DNA from 2 places in the Cytobacillus sp. Bac17 genome. Region 2 is predicted to be linked to the other one. Evidence: riboswitches for the same ligand, from Rfam matches in the RefSeq annotation. Region 2 holds a riboswitch; the other holds the start of a gene.

Region 1 (14,731 bases), on a different contig from region 2:
TCAAATTATTTGATGGGAGAAAATAAAGACTCAGGAGGATTTCAATAATTTTATGAACTCGTGATTCCTTGCTTCCAGGTAACTGTAATTGAAAAAGTAAGTCATGGAAAATTAGGAGGGATTTTATGGAGAAAATAATAGTGAAAACAGGGATATATTCATTTATTGTCTCCTTTTTCTTATTAGTGGCCTTTATGAAGCGGATAGAAAGCACAACTGATGTTGATGGTATGACTTCAAGTGTTATAACACCTTTTCCTGAGTTCTTTTTTACTATTTTCCGATATTCTGTAATCACTTCAATCATTGCAGTTCTCATTGCAATTGCTTATTTGGCTTCAATGAAGAAAAATGAGTAGCAAACGAAAGCTGCCAATCCAGGTGGCTTTTTCTTTTTGAATAAACAGGGCAGTGAGCTAAAGAAGGAATTGAAAATAATATGACGAACCTTTCTTATATTTATGAACTTGTCTTAAAGGAGGCAAATATGGAGTGGGTTGAAATAAAAGGAAATGATGATATCAAAGGACTTCTAGAGTTATTTGGTTATTTCCACGATAGCTGTTTGAAAGAGCTGATGATGTGGACTGACAGTTATGTAGATCATAACCGGTCAATGAGTGTTGGACTAGGGCTTGATACCAAAATGCAAATGCTTTTTCATAGACAATTTAATAATCCGTCGGCAATAGAAATATTGTTTGAACAAGTAACACATTTTCAACTTAAACCAAGTCCGGAAAATTATGATTCAATCATCTATGATGCCACCCTAATACTGAAAGACGGTACCTTATATTGGGCAGACACTTCTGATTGGACACCTAATGACTATAATGGAGAAGTTACTTGGATTTCAGCTAAAAAGGTTAAATGGCGGGATGCAAGTGATTGGATGGGTAAGGTGAGAAGATACAAATCAGTCATTAAAGAATAGTCCTCCATGTTATTCGGCCTTGTTAATCAAAAAGGTTTTATCATATGGAAATTTGGAGGAAGAATGAAAGGAAGTTATTAGATGAGGACGGGAAAAATACGGGCAATTGTTATTATAGACAGGAACGAAACCGGCACTTATCCGCAAAAGGGTAAGGGCCCTTTTTCTAAAAGATATGGAAAAAATGAAACCTATATCTAACTCATTCGTCTTAGCATTAAAGTGAAAATGGGGTGGGAAGTGTGTGAGAAAGGTCAGGGATGAAGGCCCATTAGAAAATCGTGATGCTTGGCTGGAGTTTATTATGGATGAGTATGGTGAACGGCTCACAAAGCTGGCTTATAACTATGTGAAGGACTGGAAGCTGGCGGAAGATATTGTTCAGGATGTATTCATCGCGTGCTACAGAAATTATGACAAAATCGATGAAGTGATCTCCTTTAAATCATGGATTTATCGATTGGCTATTAATAAATCAAAGGATGTCTTGAAGAGTTATGCGTTTCGAAAAGTGTTGATGAATTCAAGCATGTTTGCTCTTTTTTCATCTAAGGAAATGTCGCCGGAAAAAGATCTGCTGAAGCGCAGCGAGGAAGAATTTCTTTCCTTGTGTGTATTGTCTTTGCCTGTGAAGTACCGGGAAGTCGTTACGCTTTATTACTATGAAGAATGCTCAATTGAAGAGATCCAAGGAATATTAGGCGTGAACCACAATACGATCAAAACGAGATTGAGCAGAGGCAGGATGAAGCTGAAAAAAATGATGGAGAGGTGGGGATATAATGGAGAGCAAGCTTAAGCAGCTGCGGAGGGCGATGGACTCGACGACTCACAAAGGTGGCCACTTTACGGAATTTCAAAAAATGAATATTAGAAAAGCAGTCCATACAGATAGAATAGTGAAGCCAGCCAAACCCAATAAATTCGTTATATTCACTATTTCCACTTTTGCCATCTGTCTCTTGGCCTTCTTCGTTTCAACCGAGTTTTTTGTCAGGAACGATCCCGAAAAGATAAATGGAGGCATGAATAATGAATGGGAAATACGGCATGAATATAAGGTGAATCAAAATATAAAATTTAGCATATTACCCGATCCTAATCTGAAAGCAGGAACGCCTTATGGCTATATTTTTAGTTTCGCAGAGCCTTTTGATACTTATAAAGGAAAAGAACTTTCCATTTCTGCCCTTCATAAAGAAACTGGTGAAAGAATACAAGTTTTGCCTCATCAAGAAATAACAGAACCATCATCCGGCTACCCAAGTTTGCAGCGTTTTACAACCACATTTACAGTTCCTTACGAAGGCTTGTGGAAGTATGAAGTGTACCTGGATGGCAAAGCCTATGGGGATGTAGTTGTCAGTGTGGCTGAAAAAGCAAAAGACGCCCCTATTACTTTCCCAGAGGACATACCAGATTTTGTTCAAGAGAGCGATTTTGACACTATTGATTGGGAGAGAAAAGCTGTGGAGTTCGGTGACAGGGGCATTATCGGAAATGAAAACAAGTCCGGTGTGATAGGCGCTGGCATGCCAAGTCTAAACGGCCAAAAGTGGATGTGGCATCTTTGGGGAGTTGAAGATGCAGATCTGACGATTGTTGGATTTCATAAAGAATCGCAAACTGTCCATCAAATTTTAACGAATGGAATGGGATGGACCATCCATGCTTACGGTCCAAACAACGGGGCAGATGCGCATACACCATCATCTGTTAAAATTCCTAAAAAGGGAGAATGGGCCATTTTGCTTTATGTGGATGGGGAGTTATTCGATCAATTGATTTACGATATAAAGGAATGATTATGCTTTATGATCTTTTCTTTGCAAAGATTTGAAAGTTTTATTTTATACGAGTTTATTGGAGGTCTTATATGAAACCGCGGATTTCAGTTATTACATTAGGTGTAGATGATCTAGAAAGGTCCTTACATTTCTATGAAAAGGGTCTTGGACTTCCAACACAGGGGATAGTAGGGAGAGAATTCGAGCATGGTGCTGTGGCGTTTTTTGATTTGCAATCAGGGTTAAAACTGGCACTTTGGAAACGTAAAGATATTGCTCATGATACAAGCATGAACCAGACAGCGATTAGCCCAACTGAATTTACGATTGGGCATAATGTTGGGAGTAAAGAAGAGGTAGATACGGTAATGAAACAGGCTGAGAGTGCAGGGGCTGTTATTGCGGTTCAAGCTCACGACACCTTTTGGGGTGGATATTCTGGATACTTCCAAGACCCAGATGGACATTTGTGGGAAGTAGTTTGGAATCCTGCTTGGGAACTTACAGAATAAGTCCATTGCAATGTCTTTATCAACAAATAGGTACAAGAGCTGAAGATCCAGTATGTGGATCGGCTGCTCTTTTTTTCATCCAGGCCTCTTATTCTGAAAAAGCTTTTGAATAATGGACAACACCGGCAGCTTTTTCAAGAGCATTCTCCGTCAATTCCAGAGCCATGAACACTTCGTCAGGAACTTCAAACGGGGCCTGGATATTCCAAAGGCTGGCTGGCTTAAAGCCGAACTTTGGATAGTAATCTTTATGACCTAGAACGATTACGGATTGAAATCCGCCCTCTTTTGCCTTGTTAAGTGCAGAACGAATCAATTGACTGCCGATGCCTTTTCCTTGATAACCGGGAGCAACAGAAACGGGGGCAAGTGCCAGAGAATCTGCAGCCTTCTCGCCATCAGCTATGGTGATTTTTGATAAAAGTATGTGACCCACAACCTCCTTAGCCTGAGTTAAAGCTACTAAAGAAAGCTCCGGAATAAAAGCATCTGAATTTCTAATCCTTTTAACAAGGAAATGTTCTGTCTTGTCGCTGTATTCTTCATTTAAAAAAGCTTCTCTGATCATTTCTTCCGTCGAATGATAGTCTGCAGGGAATTCCTGCCGAATTAAAATATCCATTTATAATCTCCCGTTCTTATTTATATAGTTCGATATAAATGGCACTTTCTCATGCATGCAGCCATGAAGAACGTGTTACTCCTCCAGCTCTAAACATAAGTTCAACAAACAAAAAACCTCCAATTTGGGATGATTTCATTTTATAAAGTTATGCTGCAGTGGTCAACTTCCTTTCGAATGCGCCTATCTGCCGTATAATCTCCACCTGAGACCGAAAAGATAAGAACAACCAACCAACCAACGGGAGGAGTAAAATATGGGAGAATTTTTTTATCATTGTCTTCTTATTTTAGGAAGAATTATTACCATTCTGCCTCTATTTCTTTTTATTACTCTTTATATGGGGAGACGTTCGATTGGGGAGCTTCCAATCTTCGACTACCTGGTGATTCTTACACTGGGTGCAGTGGCTGGGGCGGATATAGCAGATCCGTCTATCAGGCATCTGGAAACAGGCTTTGCCATTATTGCCATAGGCGTCTTTCAGCGAATCATTGGGAAAGTAAAAATATCGAACAGAAAAATTGGAAAAATGATTACTTTCGAACCGGTGATTGTAATTAATAAGGGTAAATTGCTTCGTGCCAATTTAAAGCGGACTAATTATTCAATCGACAACATTCTTCAAATGCTGAGGGAGAAAAATATTTTCGATGTCCAAAATGTAGAATTGGGAGTACTGGAAGGGAGCGGTATGCTAAGTGTTCAATTGAAACCTTCAATGATGCCTGTTACCCTGGGAGATTTAAAAATTACTGAACACTCCGATCAAATTGCCTTTCCAGTAGTCGTTGAAGGAGAAGTTTACACCACGGTCCTTAATCAGTTGGGCTTGGATAGAGCCTGGCTTGAACGGGAATTGGCCAGAATGGGCGTCTCTATGTTCGGGGATATATTTTTTGCCTCCATCAACTCTAAGAAAGAGCTTCATATTTCCATGAAAAATGAACAAGCAGAATCCATACCACCTTTGAATCATTAACTATCCATCTTGGAAAACCTGTTTCAGCACACCGTGAAAAGTCAGGGAACCTCCTATAAAGGAAATATTTTCTTTTGTATTGAATATGTAAGGGAGTGAGCTTAATAAAGAGGTGACTTCGGTGCTTTTTCATTATCATTTTTGGACTCCGCATGTAGAAGAGACAGAGAGGTTTTACACAAATAATGGATTTCGGATATATCAGCGTATCGGAAAATACCAGGGGGATTTCCAGAACTTTGATCCTCCATTGGTATGGGATGACTTTCGGGAAAAAGATATCCTTTTTCGGATAATTGAAGCAAGAAAAGGGTGCATAAATGTCACTTTTGGATATGGAAAGAAGAGTATATTTGACCATATAGGCTTTTGGGTAAATGAAAAAGAACAAGAGTTTATATGTCAAAATGCAGTTAATTTGAATTGGAATGTTGATAGGGGGGAACGAAGAACGTTTATTACAACCCCTTATTCTTTTAGGATCGAACTTCAGACAAACAAAGATTTAGTAGATTCGGTGACTGATAACATAAAAATAGGGGAATTAAGATTAGAAATAATGAAAAAAGGGTTAGAAGGTGACCTTTCCATTTTGTTTGGGAAGCCTGTCAATTCTATTAAGTCAATAATTGGTGAGACAGTTACAATCAGGGAAGCTGTTATAAAGGATTTCTCATCAAACCCATTAGTGGATCCTAATGGTGTAAGGATTTTGAATTAGTTTTTGGATTAACTGTGTAAGAGGGAGAATTTATGAGATTCCATTGGTTTCTAGTGTTATTTTGCACCTGGGTTATAGTATCTTTTCTATTTCCCGAACCAAGCTGGTGGTCTATCTTCTCATCGGATCGTTCAACGCACGCCCTTTTAATAGAGCAATTTTCTATAGTTAAAGTATTTTTCATTATTACTTTCTTAGGATTAGCTTACCTATTGCATTTTATATTTCAAAAACGCAGGTAAAAGCTTTTCATGCGAGTAAGTGCTGATAAAAAGAATACTTGATGATTTAATATAGGGGGAAACACGATGGGCAGAACAGTTACTTTCTCATTTAGCAGTGCCCGGTATGAGGGGGCTAAGGCGACAGAGACATTCACTTTTGAGAAATTAGGCCTTGAAGCGAGTCTGGATGATATGGCCTTGGAAAAAGAATTAGACGAAATCTTTCATGCTTGGGTTTGGGATAAACTCAATATTTCTTATAGTATAGTAACTGCAAAAGAAAAAGATAGGTTGTGATGATTTCTGGTATATCAGTTATACGATAAAAAGAATTAAGCCCCCATCTTTGTTCTTTCTTGAACTTTGTGTGACGATCGCTAAATTACCACCTGATTTTAGTATCAGGTATTATATTTATCACTATTCAATTAACCCCATTCACACAATAATGGAGAAGAAATAATTCGACGATGAAATGGGGTATTCTTTTGAGATTTCCGCAATTAAGAATTGGTCATATGAAGCCTGAATTTCCAATCATGCAAGGTGGTATGGGCGTAGGTATTTCTTTAAGTGGTCTGTCGTCAGCTGTTGCGAATGCCGGGGGGATTGGAACTATTTCTGGAACAGGAATTAGCATCGAAGATTTAAGATTGCATATAAGAAAGGCTAAGGCATCTATCAAGGGTGAGGGCTATATTGGGGTGAATGTTCTTTTTGCCATGAATGATTTTGCTGAAAAAATGAAAACAGCTATTGAGGAAAAGGTTGATTTCATTATTTCAGGTGCTGGAATATCAAGAGATATGTACAGCTGGGGCAGAGAATCTGGTATACCGGTCATCTCGATTGTGTCATCTGCAAGGCTCGCCAAAATGTCAGAACGGCTTGGTGCTTCTGCCGTTGTTGTAGAGGGCAATGAAGCGGGAGGACATTTAGGGACCAAAAGACCACTATTCAATATTTTACAGGAAGTCGTGGAAGCAGTTAAGATTCCTGTCATTGCTGCTGGAGGAATCATGACAGGAAGAGATATCGCTCATGCCATTCGTATCGGTGCCTCGGGTGTTCAGATGGGAACAAGATTTGTTGCAAGCCGCGAATGTGATGCACCATTATCTTTTAAAGAAAAGTACGTCCGGGCCAAACAGGAAGATATCGTCATGGTGAAAACCACCGTAGGGCTGGAAGGCCGTGCCATTAAGAACCACTTTACAGAGCAGATAGCTGACAATAAAAAGGTGAAAATAAAGAACTGTATCGATTGCCTGAAAAACTGCTCTTATCGCTTTTGTACAATGGATTCCTTGATAACTTCCATGGATGGGGACTGCGAGAATGGCCTTGTATTTGCGGGGGCAAGAGTCCATGAAATTAAAGAAATACTGCCTGTTCAGACGATCATCAATAACCTTAAAGCTGAATATGAAGCTTTTGTTTAATTTCATAATGGTGCATTTTTAAAGTCTAGCTGCCGTATAGGCGGCTTTTCTGATTAATAGGGGTGTTAGATGTGAAGGAATAAAACATTTAAATATAGAATAATTTTTCTTATGGAATAAGGTGTAAAAATGGATCGGTGAATGGGAGAAGAAATATGGAGAAAAAGGGTCATAATCATGATAAGACAGAGTAATTCTAATTCTTTAATCCTCGTAATCCACGAAATCTATGGAATTAATCAACATATAAAGAGTTTTTGCGAATTATTATCAAAGCAGGGTTTTGATGTGACATGCCCCCATTTATTAGAGCGAGAGATACCTTTTGAATATTCTCATGAGGAAGCCGCTTATCGCCATTTTATGGAACATGCAGGTTTCGACAGAGCTGCCCAAAAAATAAAAGATCTATTATTGGATGTTAAAGATGAATACGAAAAAATATATATCATTGGATTTAGTATAGGTGCAACTGTTGCCTGGCTGTGCAGTGAGGGAGATTGTGTTGATGGTATAGTGGGATACTACGGCTCAAGGATCAGGGACTATTTAGAGTTAACACCCCAGTGTCCCATAATGCTATTCTTTCCACAAGAAGAGCAGTCTTTTAATGTTGATGAGTTACTATTAGCTTTAGAAAAAAAGAAAATTAAAGTACATAAATTTAAAGGGAAACATGGATTCAGTGATCCATATTCCTCCAGATATGATGCAGAATCAGAACAAGAAGCATTTAGCAAAGCCATGGATTTTTTATTGCATATTGATTGAGGTATTATTATGAAGCTAACCGTGAGTGTTATCACCTTGAATTTTAATAAAAGTTTACAAGCCCGTTCAATTTTCTTAATACAAGGATGCTAATTTAGATTTAGCGGGGATAGCATGTGTGGCTATCATTGTATTTGGCGCAGGCGGAGCCAAATGCCTTTTTTGTTTTGCTTATATTCAATTTATAAAATTTACTGTCTATTATTTAGCCTCTATAAAGGATCAAGTGGGAAATGTCCATTATTTTGAGGAGAAAGATCTTAACATCCATTCTTAGCAGTGTGTTATTTGTACTGATTTTTTCAGTGCCAACAGTCTTTGATATGAATGCATTTGTTAATTTATATTATTTAAATCTTATGTTTGTCGCTGCCTATGGAGTAATCACTTCGATGTTCAGTGATTGGTTGAGCAAGAAGATTTTCATTGCAAACACTAATCGTGAAATTGCCTCCTTTTTATTCTATTTGGTTCAGTATTAAAAGAACTTAGTCTTGTTTCTGCTGTCTCTTTTTTCATCATTGACCGTGTACTGACAAAAGCAGAAATAAGGTGGTGGTCAGTAAATACAGCATTATCCGTGATAGTCCTTATATTTATTATTGCTATTAATATTGATTTCCCATAACAAGTCCTAGAGCTGAAAATTCATTGAATTTCAGCTTTTTTTGGTGTGTTAAAGAGGCCATTTAGTTTACTGCCGGGAAAACTTAACTATTTACAAAAAATATCTTGAAATAATATAATGATATAGTGATTTATGCTTAATCTTATTTTAAGAACGGGGGACCCATTATTTACAGCGGAGTTTCCGCTTGGGGTGAATCCTACTATGGAAGGGCTTACTGTTTCCGCAGTCCTAACCCGAAAGCTAACCTCGTCAGCGTTTAAGGAAACATAAGAGAATATGAAATAGTGTGAATTGACAAAACCAGCATTTTTGTCGATTTTCTTTTTTATCAGGATCTCATCTTTGTTTCCCTTGCCTGCGCAGCACGTATAAAACTAAACAAGAAGGTAGGGTAATTGATGAAAAAAATTAAATTAAGTTTAGCCACTCAAATTTTCATCGGTCTTATTTTAGGAATCGCTATTGGCGGTATTTTCTATGGAAGTGAAACGGCGCAAAGTGTGCTGCAGCCCTTTGGCGATCTTTTTATCCGCTTAATTAAAATGATTGTTGTTCCTATTGTACTATCAACAATTATTGTTGCCATTGCTGGTGTGGGTGATTTAAAAGCCGTCGGGAAGCTTGGCGGTAAATCATTGACTTACTTTATTGGCATGACTTTGGTTGCTATTGTGGTGGGCCTCATTGCAGGTAATGTTATTCAGCCTGGTGCCGGCCTGAATATGGACAGCCTGCAGCAAAGTGACATTTCGAGCTATGTTGAAACCAATAAAGAGCAGGAAGGCAAGTCGATAGCAGATACATTTTTGCATATCGTACCTACTAATCCTGTACAAGCCATGGTTGAAGGCGATATGCTGGCGATTATCTTCTTTGCTGTTGTATTTGGCCTTGGAATTGCAGCAATTGGAGAAAAGGGAAAACCAGTACTGAGATTTTTCGAAGGCACGGCAAAGGCCATGTTCTATGTGACAAACCTATTTATGAAGTATGCACCAATCGGAGTATTTGCCTTAATTGGTGTAACGATTTCCAAGTATGGTTTTGCCTCATTGATTCCATTAGGCAAGCTGGCACTTACTGTATATGGAGCCATGATCTTCTTTGTTCTTGTTGTGTTGGGGATAATGGCCAAAGTTGTCGGGTTCAGCATCTTTAAATTATTGAAGATGATAAAAGAAGAATTGATTTTGGCATTCTCAACTGCAAGTTCTGAAACAGTGCTTCCGAGAATCATGGACAAAATGGAGAAAGCGGGAAGCCCGAAACATATTTCGTCATTCGTTATTCCGACAGGCTATTCTTTTAACCTGGATGGATCCGTTTTATACCAGGCAATTGCCTCTTTATTTATTGCACAGATGTTTGGCATAGAATTAAGCATAGGACAGCAAATTACGTTAATGTTAGTACTGATGGTTACATCCAAAGGAATGGCGGGCGTGCCAGGCGTATCCTTTGTCGTGCTGCTGGCTACTTTCAGCACAATTGGATTGCCTGCAGAAGGCCTTGCCTTTATTGCCGGCATCGACCGTATCCTTGATATGGGCCGAACAGCTGTTAACGTGGTGGGGAACTCACTTGCGGCTATTGTTATTGCCAAGTGGGAAGGGCAATTTAACCCTCCAGCAGAAGAAAGATTTGAGCAACAAGCTTCATAATAGATTGGAAAACACTAACAAATGGCAGCATATTTGTTAGTGTTTTTTTTTGCTTCTTTGTGTTATTCCATAAAGAGAGGATGATGGAGCAGGTTCGGACAGAGAAGCGGGAAACCAACGTGAAGGAGTCCGAAGGTGGAGCAGGCTCGGACAGAAAGGGGAGAAATCAACGTTAGCTAGTTAGAAGGTGGAGGAGGTTCGGACAGAGAAGCGGGAAATCAACGTGAAGGAGTCCGAAGGTGGAGCAGGCTCGGACAGAAAGGGGAGAAATCAACGTGAGCGAGTCCGAAGGTGGAGGAGGTTCGGACAGAAAGGGAAGAAATCAACGTGAGCGAGTTCGAAGGTATAGGAGGTTCGGACAGAGAAGCGGGAAATCAACTTGAGCGAGTCCGAAGGTGGCTTATGAAAAGTTAATGCTGTTCCACTTTTATCAAATAGCCCTTAAGGGTCATAATTATATTATAATGGAGTAAAAACTAGGAGGAGTTAATTTGACAATGGGAAATATGGAGCTGTCACCAGAACAGCGTGAAGAACTGCTGGAAACTCTGAAAGCGCGTTTTGAGAAAAACATGCACCGTCATGAAGGTGTGGAGTGGGCTGATGTACAAGCTAAGCTCGAGGCTAATCCTGAAAAATTGTGGTCACTCAATGAAATGGAAGCAACTGAAGGCGAACCGGATGTTGTACGCCATGATCAAGAGACCGGCGAATACATATTTTATGATTGTTCAGCTGAAAGTCCAAAAGGCAGGAGAAGTGTTTGTTACGATCGTGAAGCGCTGGAGGCACGGAAGAAACACAAGCCGGAAAACAGTGCTATGGATATGGCAGCTGCCATGGGCATTGAGCTTTTAACCGAAGAGCAATACCGGGAGCTTCAGGAGCTTGAACATGTCGATAAGAAAACCTCTAGCTGGGTGCAAACGCCTGAGAATATCAGAAAACTTGGCGGGGCGATCTTTTGTGACCGGCGCTACGACACTGTTTTTGTGTATCACAATGGAGCCGATTCGTACTATGGTGCAAGGGGTTTCCGGGGCTCGCTGAGGGTTTAGATTCATTGCAGAAATTTGGGGGCCTGACTTCCTGAAGACTACAGTTTAATGAACAGGTTTTGTATTTCGCTGCCATTACGGCGGCTTTTTCTTTATTTAAAAACTGGCAGTTTAGTTGAATATAGCACCAAATATCTGAATAATACAATATAAAGGAAACCCATTAGAATGGGAGTGTTGTACTTGAAAATACTGGTCACCGGTTCCACAGGCCAACTAGGTTCAGCTTTACTTAATCAACTAAAGGAGTCTGGTTATAAAGTAAAATTAACTTCTAGAAGAAAACCTGATGGAATTGAAGATTTCAAGTGGATTTATAGCGATTTATCGTCAGGTGAAGGGTTAGAAGAAGCAGTAAAAGATGCAGATGTCATCCTTCACGCAGCAACAAGTCCAATAAAGAATTCAAAAAGTGTTGAGGTTTCAGGCTTTAAGGAGCTATTAAAAAAAGCACAGCACGTAAAACATTTTATTTATCCGTCAATTGTTGGGATTGATGAAATACCATTTAACTATTATAAGCTAAAATTAGAAGCAGAAGAATTGCTGAAAAACAGCTCTATCTCTCATACAATTGTACGCGCAACTCAGTTCCACCATTTTATTGATCATTTATTTCTATCCAAATCCTTTCTTAAAAGATATATTGTCCCGGATAAATTTAAGTGCCAAAGTGTAGATGCGGGTGAATTCGCTGAGCATCTAATAGGTTTAGTGGATAAAGAACCACAAGGAAGAGCGGAGGATTTTGGCGGACCAGATGTAATGACATTAAGAGAAATGGCTGAACTGAAAATCAAACTAAATAATGAACCAAATAAAGTTTTAAGCTTATCTCTAACTGGAAAACTATATAAATCTTTCTGTGATGGGAAAAATACCAATCCTGCTCGAAAAATGGGAAAAATCACTTTCGGTGAATATCTAAGTGAAAAGATAAAGGGGCAGTAGTGCGCTCTTAATGATTGAGGCGTTGATCCAGGAGGGGATTAACGCTATTTTTTTGGAACTGCCTTAATATGCAGGTTAATAAGGATCCAGATTAAAAAATACATAATAGAGGTAATAACCTATGATTTATTTTAGATTTTGTTTTTATCAATTCTTTTTATTTTCCACACTCTTTGTTATTAACATCAACTTTGATAAATATATCAGTAAACCATTTACTCGTGTTGATTTAATCGCCATATGTATAAGTGTGCCTATCCTGTTTATTCTTTTTACCGCTGTAAGTAAGTTATATAGACGATTCGAGGTTATTAAATTACGAAATAAAATATTCATTTCAATACCTGTTTTTATCATATCAGTCCTATTTGCAGGGTTTCTGGGACAACTGTTCTTCTAGATGGATTTTAACATCGAAATCATTTATTTTAAAATAAAATAGATGAATTATTAATTTTGTTAAAGAGAGCTATTTCTGCGACCTGCTTTTTTTAACTAAATAGGCAGATTTGTTGAAAATGTTACAAAGGCCGATAAGGGGTTGTTAAAGAGAAAAATCTAATGTTTTTAGTAACGGATCAATTTTTGAGTCAAAGGTGAAAAAGTAAGATTTATTTTCATCATCAAATAAGAGTAAATATGGCTTTTCGTTTTTTGGAATGATAATGATCATTTCATCAATCAAAGCATATATCCATTTGTTTTCTACTCGATGAGACGGCTCTAAAGGGATTTTAATCATGTAGCCTTTGTCTGGAATTGGTTTTAACTTTTTAACAACATTATCAATTTCTTTAATTATTTTTTCAGCTTCGAATTGTATCTTAGGATTTGTTGGGACTGTCTTTGTTATCTCATTTTTTTCAATATCAAGAAGTTCAATATTCGGCCTGGTTTGTGCATTTACTACGATTAGATTCATTAGCAAAAATATGTGAATGAATGAAAGCAATATTTTATGAACCACAAAGTTCACCTCGTTTGTTATTATCACCATCGATTATTAAGTTATGTATAAGCTTGTTGTGCTAATGAAATCTTGGCTGAAGGAGCCAGCTTTTTCTTATTTAGCTAACGGGTGTGGATTCCGATTCTATAATAATATGAATTTCATTATATTAATGAAAAACAGCAATGTTTTATACCATTCATTAACGGAATTATCTGAGGCGATAGGAGCTGCAGAGGACAGTAATAAGCTGTATTAGCGGGATTCATTTAAGCAAGCACTGCTGGTTCAAAAATATTAAAAGGAAGGCATTGTGCCTTCCTTTTTAGTATGTTTCATACTCCTGTCTTGGAAGTATAATAATCCCCTAATGACTTACTTCTGATTGAAACTGTGGAAGATTGAATTTCTTTCATAATGGATACTAGCTGGTTTCTTTTAGCTGTTTATAGAATAAGCTGTTGAAGCTTCCGGTAAAAAGATCTTATCGCCTTGCAGGCTGATTTTTTCACTGTATTTGCCCAGAGTATCTGACGATAACCAGGGCATTAGCAGTTATAATTAGTTATAATCAGAAATAACAAATTGGGAAGGGAGATTTATAATGAAAAAGCAGTACCTGTTATTTTTTTCATTAATAGTCCTTTTTTTATCATTGGCTGGATGTTCAAATAATGACCAAACTAAAAAATCAGGAGAGGAGAAGCAGGAAGGAACCGAAGAGAAAGTGGAATTGACTATTTCGGCAGCAGCAAGCCTGCAGGATGCCTTAATAGATATTGAAGCAAGCTTCGAAAAAGAACATCCGAATATACTTGTAAACTTTAACTTTGGAGCATCAGGCTCTCTTCAGCAGCAAATTTCGCAGGGAGCACCTGTTGATCTTTTCTTTTCAGCAGCAGAGGATAAATTTGATAAATTAGTACAGGACGGGCTCATCGAGGAAAAGAATGGAATCGATTTAGTTGGGAATGAACTTGTACTAGTGGTGCCGAAAGATTCAGCATTTGGAATTAAATCATTTAATGATCTTGCTGAAGCAGATAAAGTGTCTATCGGCACTCCAGAATCTGTTCCTGCAGGGAAATATGCGAAGGAGTCTTTAGAAGATACGGGTATTTGGAAAAACATAGAAGAAAAAGTGGTGTATGCCAAAGATGTTCGGCAAGTACTTACATATGTAGAGACAAATAATGTGGATGCTGGAATTGTTTATAAAACGGATGCGTTAGTATCTGAAAAAGTTAACATCGTGGACACGGCAGATGAAAACACTCACGATGCCATTATTTATCCTTTGGGAGTGGTTAAGGATACAAGTCATCCAAAGGAAGCCAATTTATTCTATGATTATCTTCAGAATGAAAAATCAATGAGTATTTTTGAAGAGTATGGGTTTAAAGGCCTTAAATAATTTAAATGGCTGCTGATTTTTGGGCACCAGTTGTTATGAATGTTACCGGAAATATCCCAGGAAAAACAC
Region 2 (6,370 bases):
GACATATTCGTATTTTTCGGGATCAGATTTTTTAAGCTGTGAAAGTGCTTTTGTCACATCTTCCTCCAGATCCTGAATTTTGAGCCTTAGTTCAAGAACATCTACCTCTTCAGAAAATCGGCCGATAACTTTTTTCTTTATTTCCTCCAGCGACAAACCATCCGCTTTACATTTTTCGATAAAAGCAATACGTTCGATGGCGGAATAATCATAATAGCGATAATTTGAAGGGGAACGTTCTGCTTTTAGCAGTCCGAGTGAAGTATAGTAATCAATCGTTCTCTTAGTAACCTTTGCTTTTTCAGCCAATTCTCCTATTCTTAACTTCTCAGCCCCATGAGGATTCCTCCAAACTGTTACGTGATGGTTATGAATCTAATTATACTAAAAAATAATAGAAAATCAATGAATTTGAATAATGAAACAAGCAGGGAGGAAGAGATTTCCACAAAAAAATAACACCGGATAACCGGTGCTATTTTGCATTCAGGCTTTAACGGCCTCTTTCTTTGCTTCCGTTTCCGCTACAATTACTGCACAGGCAGCATCACCTGTAATATTAACTGCTGTTCGCGTCATATCAAGCAGACGGTCAATCCCAATGATTAATGCGATACCTTCAACAGGAAGATTGACAGAGTTAAGAACCATCGCTAGCATAATCAAACCGACACCAGGCACACCAGCTGTACCAACGCTGGCAAGAACGGCAGTAAGGACAACCGTGATTAGCTGTGTCAATGTTAAATCAACATTATATACCTGGGCAATGAAAATAGTTGCAACTCCCTGCATGATGGCTGTTCCATCCATGTTGATGGTTGCACCGAGAGGCTGAACAAAGCTGCTGATTGATTCAGGAACTTTCAGATTTTTTTGGGCCGTATTCATGGAAATCGGCAGAGTCGCATTACTGCTTGATGTACTGAAAGCAACCCCCATGGCCGGCGCAAAGCCTTTAAAGAACCATAGCGGGTTTTTCTTTGCAAGTAAAGCAATAGAACCTCCATAGGTTAAAATCGCATGTATAAATAACGCAAGAAGAACTACGATCATATAAAGTCCCATAGCTTTAATGGCACTTAGACCCTGACTTCCTACAGCAGAAACGATAAGTCCAAACGTTCCATAAGGAGCGAACCTCATAACCAGGTTAACAAGGTACATCATCATGTCATTGCCTTGTTCAATAAGGTTTAATATGCCTTTTGTTTTATTGCCGAGCATGGTTAATGCAAATCCGACAAAAATAGAAAAAGTGATAATCTGAAGCATATTGCCTTCCGTGAAGGCTTTTACCGGATTGGTTGGAATAATATTTAATAGTGTCTCTGAGACAGGAGGAGCTTCCTTCGATTCGTACTCCACGTTTGTTACGTCGAATTCACCAACGTTTCCTGGCTGGAAAACAGCTGCCAAAGCAAGACCTATGACGATTGCAATGCTGGTGGTAACCAGGAAGTAGGAGATTGTCTTAATCCCAATTCTTCCCAACTTCTTAGGATCACCGAGGCCTGCTGTTCCAAGGGTGATGGAAAAGAAGACGATCGGAACAACCAGCATATTGATGAGATTTAAAAAGATTTTTCCCAGCGGAGTAAACAAAAACTTGTCAAGCTCGGGGAAAATGCCAGGTGCAAATAAATTAATCAACAGCCCTGTGATTCCCCCGGCGATCAAAGCAAGAATAATTTTAGTAGATAATTTCATACACGTTCCTCCAATGAAATAAATGATGTAAAAAAATGTAAATCTCGCACAAAAAATATTTTGCCTTTCCTATATTACCCCCAAAAAACATAAACCTAACTAAAAAAGGCAACAAAAAAACACAGAGGTAATAACCACTGTGCATTTATGCAGTGTTCCCTCTCAACACGCTTACGAGGTTAGCTGTCGGGTTCGGGTCTTGAGAGTACCCTACCTATAAAAGGATTCACCCCAGGTGCTTTTATTAAAAAAGTACAGTTGGTTCCCCCGCTCAATTAAGATTAAGCGAAAATTATTAATGTTTTTTTAATATATTAACAATAATCATAAAAGTTGTAAATCATACGATTTTCTTATCTAGGTTTACTAAGGTTACTATCATTCAAATAGTAATTTAATAGGAAAGGTCAATTTGGTTTTTAGCAATAAGATTAGAAGTTAAGCCAGCTTAAAAGAGGATGTCTTTTTTTGTCTTTCACTTTTAGTTCCTTCTTATTCAGCTTGTCTTCATGTTCGGCCAGCCACTCTTTTAACTCTTCTTTGTCCTTGCATTGCGTATAATAAGTCTCGCCGTTTTTCCCAGTGGCACTTACAACATATCTGCATGTATTTCCCATAAAGCACCCTTTTCAAAGTAATTTCTTTTAGAATTATAACAAGATTTATGACAATGTCCACCATTATTTTTTAGGATTATGAGTATATTGGCTTTGGGGATATTGCTGATGAAAATATGCCTGAAAAAATCCAGCTAAGATATCCGCTGGATTAATGTCGCTTCTGCATTTATCCTATTGGTCCGGCAGCTTATTGATTACTGGGAAAGTTTTTTCCTGTTGTCAGCTCCAGTGGGAATGGCCTTTCTTATCTGCGCAAAACTGTAATAAAGCCGTCGAGAATCTCATGACTAACAGTAACCCCTTTGAGAGTATAAAATTCAAGAGCCTCTGTATTCCTATTTGATACATAGATAAAATAATCTTCCACATCTTTAAATTGGATTAACCATTCCATCGGCATGTTAAAAAGAACTGATCCAATTCCATATTGTCTGTAGCATTTTTATAAAGAATTGAGATAAGCAGCCAACATGCCTTTTCCCGACTGAAGTCAGATCAAAAAAAATGGCGAAATCATTGGAGCAGGCTTCCTTAGGAGAAACATTGGAATAGACATAGCCCGCGATTTCTTCATCGTCCTTAACGATCTCTATATAATTATGTAAAGATGATTTTACGGATGGAATCATTCTAGTTTCAAAATTCATGCTGTCAAAACGCTCAGGTGTTATATGTGCCTTAGATTTCTGAAAAGCCATCAGCTTATTGCATAAATCCCGGCAAAGTCTGATTTTCTCTTCTGTTATCACTTCATATTTTAAATTCATCCTATTCACCCCTAGTTAAATTTTAAATTGGAAGGTCTTCATTCGTCCAAAAAAGAGGGAATTTATCCTTGATAGAGAAGTTTATCTTAAAACTAATATAAAAAGAGGGACCATAATGATTAGGGAAATTGATATTAAAGATCGAAAAGCTGCTGTGCAAGTTCTAAGTGTCCAGCTTCCTGCGTATAAAATTGAGGCTGAAATCATTGGATGTCCTGATTTACCGCCTTTGAAGGATACGGCTGATGACTTGCGAATAACCGGAGAAACCTTCCTTGGGTATTTTATAGGTGAAAAATTATGCGGTGTGATTTCTTTTAAAGAGGAAAATAATGTTTTAGATATTCATAGACTGATTGTGCATCCTGAACATTTTAGAAAGGGAATTGCACAAAAGCTGCTGAACTTCATTGAACTGAGGCCGATGAATGAAAAAATGATTGTCACAACAGGCTCTAAGAATACCCCTGCTGTCACTTTTTATTTAAAGAATGGTTTTAAAGAGCTGAAGAAAATGGAAATAAATGAATCACTGACTATTACTGCTTTTGAAAAATATTTATAAAATACTAAAAGATTAAGCGACTCTTTCATTTGGAGGAATCATCCTCTTTAAATCCGTTATATGTTTTATAGAGTCTGCTATTACTGTCCCGCATTGCTTTAGGTCAATGGAATATTACTTAAAGGGGAATACTCATGTTATTTAGGGATTATGATAAAAGGTTAAGGTCTGTAATTAAAAATGTTGGTTTTTCCGGTGTCGTACTTGTTAAAGAAAAGGAGGAATTGATCCTTCAATTAGCAGAGGGGGATGCTGATCGAGCAAACAAAACCCAAAATAACCCAGGTACCAGGTTTGGCATCGCCTCCGGGTGTAAGATTTTTACGGCGGTTAGCATTTGTCAATTGGCCGAGAATGGATTCATATCATTCGAAACAAGACTTAATGATGTATTGAAGGATGTTTTTCCCTTATTTGATGAGACAATTACCATTCATCACCTGTTAACCCATACATCCGGAGTGCCCGACTATTTTGATGAGTCAATTATGGATGATTTTGAGGAGCTGTGGAAAGAAAGGCCAATGTATCTATTAAATCATCTGAGAGATTTTCTTCCTATGTTCCAGAATAAAAAGATGATGTTTAAGCCCGGGGAGAAATTTCATTATAATAATGCCGGATATATACTTTTGGGTTTAATTATAGAGAAGAAGACAGGACTGAGTTTCCAGGATTATATTCATTCCCAAATTTTTGAACCATGTGGAATGAAGGATTCAGGCTTTTTCCGATTTGACAATCTTCCTGAAAATACAGCAATTGGTTATATAGATAATGAAGAAGATGGGACATGGAGAACCAATATTTATTCATTGCCCATCAGAGGCGGTTCTGACGGAGGAGCCTATGTTACTGCTCAGGATATCATCTTATTTTGGGAAGCATTGTGTAATGATAAGCTCATGAGCGGGGAGTATACTGAAAAGCTGATGTCCCCGCATGCCAAAGCAGATGAGAATGAGTATTACGGCTACGGATTATGGATCAAAAAGAAAAACGAAGCCATCTTCAAATATCACCTCATGGGCTATGACCCGGGAGTCAGCTTTCATTCTGCCTATTACCCTGAAAGCGGGATAACCCTTGTGGTGCCATCAAATAAATCATATGGGCCATTTACTGTAATGAAAGAAATTGAAAAGGACTTTTAGATGAGCTATGTACAGGTGCTTATTTTTTGTATCTAATCGGGTCTGTTTATAAAGGAGCGGTTATATGAATTTTAATTTAAGAGAAGCTATTGAGATTCTTGAACGTACACCCCATACGCTGGATGCATTACTAAGCGGTCTATCTTCGGAATGGCTTAATGGCAATGAAGGGGAAGGCACGTGGAATGCTGCCGAAGTGGTTGATCATTTGATTGATGGCGAGGAGAAAAATTGGATTCCACGGCTGAAATTTATTCTGCAGGAAGGGGAAAGCAAGCCCTTCCCCCCATTTGACCGCTTTGCTCATTTAAATGTGTCAGAGAGTCTATCACTTGAAGAAAAGCTTGAAGTCTTTAAGACCCTTAGAATGAAAAATTTGGCCATGCTTAGGGGTATAACTGATCTGGAAATTCATTTCGAAAAGACAGGGCTTCATCCAGCATTTGGACCAGTCAGAGTCAGGGAATTGATTTCCACTTGGGCTGTGCATGACCTTACGCATATTTCACAGATTTCTCGAGTATTGGCAAATAGATACAGAACTGATGTTGGTCCTTGGATTGAGTATCTGGGCATTTTAAAAAAGTAAGCACTTTAAAAAAATTGCATCAAAGTTAAGTTTGTAAATTCTGTGTGAAAAGTAAACTTTTGGGACCAAAACCTCATGATATGGCCGAAGGTGTTCATTTATACTTGTGTGGAATTGTGACTTTTCTGATTATTTAAGTCCATTCAAAAAAATATGGAGGCGAATGAATGCTGAATCGTAAGAAAAAAGGCCTGCTGTTAACTTTTATTCTGGTTACTGTCATTCTGATCGTGATGCAGCCCATTCAAAATTCTATAACTAGGGCAGCTGCCGGGGATGGCTCCTGGACATCACCTTATTCCGTTTCACAGGGAATCAATACTCAAAACAACTCTTCCAAAACTGTTCAAGGCTATGTGGTTGGACAGCCGACTGCGGCAAATACGGTTATTTCAAGCCAGTTTCCTAATGACTATGCTTTGGCCCTGGCGGATAGTCCATCAGAGACCAGCACAGCTAAGATGCTTTATGTTCAAATTCCTTCCACGTTTCGCTCTGCTTTCGGCTTAAAATCCAATCCATCCTTGATTGGAGAAAAAATTAAGGTAACCGGAACACTTACCGCCTATTTCTCTCATCCCGGGCTAAAAGATGGGACGGCCTTCGAACAAGCTGGTGATGGAACAGTCATTCCCGGCCCTGAACCAGGAGGATATTATGATGCTGCAAACGGAAAAACAGGGGAGGCTTTAAAAACAGCCCTCCACACTATCATTGATGATCACACGGAAATTTCCTATTCGAATGTATGGGAAGCACTGCGTGAGACAGATGAAGATCCTGCCAATCCCAATAACGTCATTCTTTTGTATACTGGCCGCTCTCAGGGGAAATTCACCAATGGTTCTGGCGTCAATGATTGGAACAGGGAGCATGTTTGGGCTAAATCTCACGGGGACTTTGGAACAGCTATGGGTCCGGGAACAGACTTGCATCATTTGCGGCCAACAGATGCTTCAGTAAAT

The links. Region 2 has a riboswitch for cyclic di-AMP ahead of NR125_RS19360 (dicarboxylate/amino acid:cation symporter). Riboswitches for the same ligand answer to the same signal wherever they lie in the genome.
Region 1: another riboswitch for cyclic di-AMP. It lies ahead of NR125_RS06870 (cation:dicarboxylate symporter family transporter); the one in region 2 lies ahead of NR125_RS19360 (dicarboxylate/amino acid:cation symporter).

What each region holds. Positions count from the first base shown of each region.
Region 1 covers NZ_JALJRC010000003.1:49,824-64,554, reverse strand. Annotated here, with positions in the region: gene NR125_RS06935 (hypothetical protein) at 1-48, shown strand, start outside; gene NR125_RS06930 (hypothetical protein) at 126-359, shown strand; gene NR125_RS06925 (hypothetical protein) at 488-937, shown strand; gene NR125_RS06920 (sigma-70 family RNA polymerase sigma factor) at 1,182-1,736, shown strand; gene NR125_RS06915 (hypothetical protein) at 1,720-2,742, shown strand; gene NR125_RS06910 (VOC family protein) at 2,814-3,236, shown strand; gene NR125_RS06905 (GNAT family N-acetyltransferase) at 3,325-3,858, opposite strand; gene NR125_RS06900 (DUF421 domain-containing protein) at 4,115-4,840, shown strand; gene NR125_RS06895 (hypothetical protein) at 4,962-5,561, shown strand; gene NR125_RS06890 (hypothetical protein) at 5,870-6,082, shown strand; gene NR125_RS06885 (NAD(P)H-dependent flavin oxidoreductase) at 6,256-7,227, shown strand; gene NR125_RS06880 (dienelactone hydrolase family protein) at 7,369-7,998, shown strand; gene NR125_RS06875 (hypothetical protein) at 8,232-8,480, shown strand; cyclic di-AMP (ydaO/yuaA leader) riboswitch at 8,750-8,899, shown strand; gene NR125_RS06870 (cation:dicarboxylate symporter family transporter) at 9,028-10,290, shown strand; gene NR125_RS06865 (DUF4256 domain-containing protein) at 10,788-11,348, shown strand; gene NR125_RS06860 (SDR family oxidoreductase) at 11,532-12,299, shown strand; gene NR125_RS06855 (hypothetical protein) at 12,844-13,266, opposite strand; gene modA (molybdate ABC transporter substrate-binding protein) at 13,853-14,662, shown strand; partial or broken gene NR125_RS29885 (molybdate ABC transporter permease subunit) at 14,710-14,731, shown strand, end outside.
Region 2 covers NZ_JALJRC010000018.1:95,322-101,691, reverse strand. Annotated here, with positions in the region: gene NR125_RS19365 (MerR family transcriptional regulator) at 1-309, opposite strand, end outside; gene NR125_RS19360 (dicarboxylate/amino acid:cation symporter) at 487-1,710, opposite strand; cyclic di-AMP (ydaO/yuaA leader) riboswitch at 1,863-2,008, opposite strand; gene NR125_RS19355 (hypothetical protein) at 2,142-2,327, opposite strand; gene NR125_RS19350 (hypothetical protein) at 2,575-2,724, opposite strand; gene NR125_RS19345 (hypothetical protein) at 2,732-3,097, opposite strand; gene NR125_RS19340 (GNAT family N-acetyltransferase) at 3,213-3,662, shown strand; gene NR125_RS19335 (serine hydrolase domain-containing protein) at 3,797-4,816, shown strand; gene NR125_RS19330 (DinB family protein) at 4,881-5,405, shown strand; gene NR125_RS29955 (endonuclease) at 5,573-6,370, shown strand, end outside.